2 regions of the Parabacteroides goldsteinii genome follow, and region 1 is predicted to be linked to the other one. Evidence: riboswitches for the same ligand, from Rfam matches in the RefSeq annotation. Region 1 holds a riboswitch; the other holds the start of a gene.
The links. Region 1 has a riboswitch for cobalamin ahead of K6V26_RS17500 (TonB-dependent receptor). Riboswitches for the same ligand answer to the same signal wherever they lie in the genome.
Positions count from the first base shown of each region.

Region 2: it holds a riboswitch for cobalamin, as region 1 does, so the genes downstream of both, K6V26_RS19845 (TonB-dependent receptor plug domain-containing protein) here and K6V26_RS17500 (TonB-dependent receptor) in region 1, are expected to answer to the same signal.

Region 1 covers NZ_CP081906.1:4,028,646-4,031,852, reverse strand. Annotated here, with positions in the region: gene K6V26_RS17505 (O-acetylhomoserine aminocarboxypropyltransferase/cysteine synthase family protein) at 1-974, opposite strand, end outside; cobalamin riboswitch at 1,094-1,296, shown strand; gene K6V26_RS17500 (TonB-dependent receptor) at 1,428-3,207, shown strand, end outside.
Region 2 covers NZ_CP081906.1:4,683,867-4,687,073, forward strand. Annotated here, with positions in the region: gene K6V26_RS19845 (TonB-dependent receptor plug domain-containing protein) at 1-1,962, opposite strand, end outside; cobalamin riboswitch at 1,997-2,202, opposite strand; gene atpD (F0F1 ATP synthase subunit beta) at 2,522-3,207, shown strand, end outside.

The DNA of each region.
Region 1 (3,207 bases):
CCTTCCAGATCCGGATAGTTTACCCAGGCTACCTTGTCGCAATTCTGAAGCCATTTAGCTACGGCCAGTGCATTTTTACAATGCTGCGGCATACGCAGATGCAATGTTTCCAGTCCGAGGTTCAGCAGGAAAGCATTTTGCGGAGACTGGATAGAACCCAGGTCACGCATCAACTGGCTGGTAGCCTTGGTGATATATGCCAGTTTCCCGAATGTCTTTGTGTAAGTCAGGCCATGATAGGAGTCATCCGGCTGGCAGAGGCCCGGGTATTTGTCTGCATGCGCTTCCCAATCGAAGTTACCGCTGTCGACGATACAACCTCCTACGGCAGTCGCATGTCCGTCCATATATTTGGTCGTAGAATGCGTAACGATATCGGCACCCCATTCGAACGGGCGGCAGTTGATCGGTGTGGCAAATGTGTTGTCAACGATCAACGGTACGCCATGTTTGTGAGCGATACGGGCAAACTTTTCAATATCCAGTACCATCACTCCCGGGTTGGAGATCGTTTCACCGAACAATAACTTCGTATTCGGGCGGAATGCCTTGCTGATTTCCTCTTCGCTGGCATCCTGGTCGATGAATGTACATTCGATGCCCAGCTTTTTCAGGGTAACAGACAGCAGATTGTATGTTCCGCCATAAATACCGGTTGCGCTTACGATATGGTCGCCGGCTTCGCAAATATTGAAACAGGCAAAGAAGTTGGCTGCCTGTCCCGATGAAGTCAGCATTGCTGCCACACCACCTTCCAAAGCGGCGATCTTGGATGCTACGGCATCGTTGGTCGGGTTTTGCAGACGGGTATAGAAATAACCACTCTCTTCCAGATCGAACAGTTTCGCCATCTGTTCGCTGGTCTCATACTTGAAGGTAGTACTCTGATAGATAGGCAGAACGCGCGGTTCTCCTTTTTTAGGCTGCCAGCCACCCTGCACACACAAAGTTGCCGGCTTGAATGAATTGCTCATATTATTAAATGTTTGCTATGTAATTATATTCTGCTGACAAAAGTAAAGAATAGTTCGTTCCATTAATACAAATCTATGATCATTTATAAAAAATAGGGTACTGTTTAAAAATAATCTTTACCTTTGCCTCCGGTTTTGGTGTCACAAATCCAGTTCTACGGAAAAGTGATGAAAAGGGAATCAGGTGAAAATCCTGAACAGACCCGCTGCTGTAAGCTCCGCCAAAGTCGTTGAACACAACTCAATCCACTGTTCGCAATGAATGGGAAGGACGTTCAATGACGGAGTAAGTCAGAAGACCTGCCAGAATCAGTAGTTTTAAGCTTTCGAGGAATAAGGCTGAAAAACATGTAAGTAAGGACTTGACTGTATTTGGTAGGGAGTTCCGGCTGTTCATGTGGTCCATTCTGTTTTATCGAAAGCCTGTCGTTAATATATAATGTTTTTGATGGGATGAGAGGTTTCATACATGTATTTTTGTTGTTTATTTGTTTGTTTCCTGTAAGGCTGGCGGCGCAAGACAGGGTCACGTTGTCGGGAGAGGTGAGGGGAGAAGATGGTGCTCCGCTTCCTATGGTTACTGTTGCCATCGAAAATACGACGGCAGGGACATACACCGACGACCGGGGACGCTATTCACTAAGTCTGAAACCCGGAAAGCATACTCTTATAATTACCTTGTTGGGTTATAATACAATAAAAACAACTCTCGATATCCGCAGGAACAAAACGCTTGATTTCGTTATGGAAGAAAATTCCGTAACCCTGAATTCTGTAGAAGTGTACGGTAAATCGAAAACACAGAAGATCAAGGAAGGTGCTTTCTCGGTAAATGCCCTTGATGTAAAATCGCAGATCAACTCGTTGAAGAATCTTACTGATATAGTGAACCGGACGACCGGAATAAAGGTCCGGGAAGAAGGAGGAGTCGGTTCTGATTTTGATCTTTCCATCAACGGGTTATCGGGTAATTCTGTCCGTTATTTCATTGATGGTGTGCCATTAGACAGTAAAGGTAGCAATGTGACGCTTGCCAATCTACCTGTCAACCTGATCGACCGGGTGGAGATTTATAAAGGGGTGGTGCCTGCCTTGTTGGGAACGGATGCATTGGGCGGTGCTGTCAACATTATAACCAAGGCGGAGAAGGAGAACTTCCTGGATGCATCTTACAGTATTGGTTCCTTTCATACACACAGCGCCGACCTGAATGCGCAGTTTGTGGAACAGCGCACAGGTTTGATTGTGCGTCCTACCGTTGGCATCAACTATTCGAAAAACGATTACCGGATGAAAGATGTGCAGATGCGTAACGAGACAGGCGATCGGTTTATCAATGGCAATCCCAAACGTTTCCATGACGGTTATTTCTCGCTTTTAGCACAGATAGAAGCAGGAATAGTAGGTAAATTTTGGGTGGACGAATTATTTGTGTCGGCTTCCTACTCCAAAACAGACAAGGAATTGCAGACAGGCTCCGTACAGACCAAAGTGTATGGCATGGCGGAGCGTAATTCAGATGCGTGGAATGTGTCGGCGCGGTACAATAAACGCAACTTTCTCACAGAAAATATGACATTGAAGGCGACCTTATCACACACATGGGATCATTCCATCACCGTTGATACCGCCTACCGTAAATATTATTGGGACGGTGGCTATATCGTGAGCCAACGTAACGAAATCAGGGGCGGCGAACCTACCATGCGCCACTATAAGCGTCCGTTGACTATCGTGCGTGCCAATTTGGATTATCAGCTGAATGAGCATCACGGCTTTAACCTGAACTATAATCTGAGCCGGACAGGCAACGACCGCTATGACGATTTAGACCAGAGTTTCGAGCCGTCTAACGATGCGGTAACCAAACATATCGTCGGACTGACTTACAGCCAATCGCTTTTCGACGGCAAGATGCAGAACGTATTCTTTGCCAAAGACTACGTGAACCATCCTAATATCCGGCAAACCGATCAATCCACCGTAACCGGCTCGGACAAAGTACAAGGTTCGACTACGAAAAACTATTTAGGATACGGAGCCGGACTGCGTTATACGTTCTTCAACCCGTTGGCTGTAAAGATTTCATACGAGCATAGTGTACGTTTGCCTATTGCCCGGGAACTGTTAGGCAACGGAACGACCGTCTATGCCAATGTGGCGTTAGAGCCGGAGAAGAGTAACAATGTCAATCTCGCCTTGTTCGGTACATGGCGTCCGGCCGCCCGTCATA
Region 2 (3,207 bases), 660 kb from region 1:
CGGCATTGGATAGTATTGAATAATATCATATGTTTTGTCACCCAGGTTAATCACTTCTCCCTGCAAACGCAACTTACATTTTTTTACCACAAACTCACGGTTAAGGGATATTCCCTGTTCTACATATCCGGCAATCAGGTTGCTTTCTATGTTTTGAGGCAAAGCATACCTATCACCCGCCGCAGTCAAGCTATAAGAGACGTTGACCCACGGATTCTCCAAGGTTAGCGACGCATTTCCCGAATGCTTCGGAGTATAAGGTATCTGATCTTTGTAATTTTTTGCGTCGGGATCAGTTATATCGATTGCTTTCTGAAAACTATAGGTGGCAGAAAGAAGTAAGGTCATCTTTGCCGGCAGAGGTGTTTCCGATGAGAAATTCACATCCAGACCTTTGATATCGACTTCTCCCATATTCATCATCTTCCATATATACATCGTCGGAATAGCAACAATCTTGTCCTTCACCTTATTATAATAACCATCGGCCGAAAGACTCAGATAACGAAAGAGATTCCCTGCTTCTCCGCTCCAGGTCAGCCCCAGATTATATTGTGTAGCCTTTTCCGGTTGCAGGTTCGTATTCCCCATACGGAGATAATACAGATCGGTGAAAGTCGGAACACGGAAAATATCTTTGTAAGAGGCACGTACACGAAAGGCATTATCGGGAAAAGGCCTCAACGATACGCTAACCGCAGGAGACAAACGTTTGCGGTCGGCCGGTTTATCGCCCGCCTTTACTTTGTCGGTCATATAAGTGCCCAGCAAACTGGCTGTTGCTGTAAACATCGAGTTCTTATATTGGGCGGATAATACCGACAGTGAAGTCAAACGCTTGGGTTGCGGGGCATTCATAAAATTATTATCCAGCATATTATGGGCTAAATCAGTCGTAAGAGAGGTTGAGAAGTTCTTCCAGGGTGAATAAAGTACGCCTACCGAACCGTAATACTCTTCCTGGGTATTCAAATCCTCTTGCTTACCTCCTGAGTATTTATTACTTACATCACGGTATTTGCTGAAAGAGTAATTATACTTGGCATGTGCCTGTAAAGATAAATTGTCCGTTAATTTGTTGGAATACTGCAACTGAGTAAAGAAATTATTGTTCCACAAGCGTTCCCGGTTACTGTTGCTATATAATATCACCGAACCGGGGAGTCCGCGTTCGGAATCGTAATAATAGACCTTACCGGTCAATGCTCCCGCCTTACCCAGGTCGCCATACAGATTACCTTCCAAGCGAAGTGCCTGGATATCGCTGTTCTTCCTTTTTTCTTCCGTTACAACATCTCCGTTTACCAAAGTAAAAGGGTATTCCCCTTTTGCACTTAGCCAGTCGGCATGTAAAGAAGCGGAAAAGCGGTTACTTATCTTCTGTTCATAACGAAGCATCGGGTTGAACAAGCCAAAAGAACCACCTTTCGCTTTCGCCTGAAGATTCATCGGTTTTCCATCGAATACAGGCTTACGTGTCTTCACACTCAACGCCCCTGCCGACGCATACATCCGTGCCGTCTGGAAAATATCATCCGATTGCCCGATCGACAGTGAGATCATCTCCACATTATCCAACGAGAAGCGGCTGATATCCACCTGCCCGCTCTGGGCATCCGTGATCGTTACGCCGTCATAGCTGACAGCCGTATGTTGTGCTCCCAGGCTACGGACTGAAACCGTCTTCAGTCCTCCTATCCCACCGTAATCTTTCACGGTAGCACCGGAGAAACGTTTAACAGCCTCCGATAAATCCTGTATGCCGAGCCGTTCGATACCCGAACGGTCCATCACTTGTAAAGGTGTAGCTTCGCGGGTTGTGGAAGGACGCGCCTTTTCCACGACCTCAACACCTTTCAGCTGGTGATAAACAGTCGTATCGATCTGCTGTGCGTGCAGAACAGGCACGCACAGAAATATGCCTGTCAGGCATATAAATACTATAATAAATAATGTACGCATATATCAAGTTCCATCAACACCTTACCCGAGGCATTGTATATATAGAATAATGGCAGGTTTTCTGACTTGTTCTCCCATGATCGGCCGCCTTCCCAAGGATCCTAAAATCCTCAGTGGCAACAAGATTTGCCGGGGTTGCAGAACTTACAGCTACGGGTACAGTTCCGGACTTGCACCGGATTCCCTTTTACTAACGGTCAGCGGAAGCCAAACCGTTACACCATAATCCGGTGACAAAAATACAAATAATATCAATTACTATACCTGATAATTTAAAATACTACTCCTGGTAATATAATTTAACAGATCAGACCACCATCCCCCAAACCTCTCCGCACACAAAATGCCACTCCTTATTCTTCAAAAAACAGCGTAATTTTTCCTCAAATTGTTCCATATCACAAAACAATTGGTTCATTTCAGAATGACTATAAAATTAGTTTAAAGTTTAACTAAATGCAAAAAAGCCAAAAAAGTAATATGTTCGGGTTTCCGACAGGTTGTTTTCGTAATATTGCACGGTTGAAAAAATATATTGACGAGGTTTAAAAAGAATTGTATGGGAGAAACAAAAGGTTATGTTTCACAGGTTATCGGTCCAGTCGTGGATATTCACTTCGATAATGAAAAAGAAGAGAAAATAGTGCTACCCCGTATTCATGACGCCATGGAGATAACCCGTCCTAATGGGAAAATACTGATCGTGGAAGTTCAGCAACACATTGGGGAAAACACAGTCCGTACAGTCGCTATGGATACGACAGACGGACTGCAACGAGGAATGGAAGCCGTATCATGCGGTTCGCCCATTACCATGCCGGTCGGCGATCAGGTAAAGGGGCGTTTGATGAACGTGACAGGCGATCCGATCGACGGGATGAAAATGCTGGATAAAAAAGGAGCTCTCCCTATCCATCGTGAGCCGCCGAAGTTTGAAGATCTGACAACCACCAAAGAGGTGCTCTACACCGGCATCAAGGTGATCGACCTGCTGGAACCCTATTCCAAAGGAGGTAAAATCGGGTTGTTCGGTGGCGCCGGAGTCGGAAAGACGGTTCTTATCATGGAACTGATCAATAACATTGCCAAAAAGAATAACGGTTTTTCTGTTTTCGCCGGCGTGGGTGAACGTACCCGTGAAGGTAACGACCTGCTGCGCGAAATGATACAGTCGAATGTAATCCGTTACGGTAAAGAATTTAAGGAAAGTATGGAAGCCGGTCATTGGGACCTGTCGAAGATAGA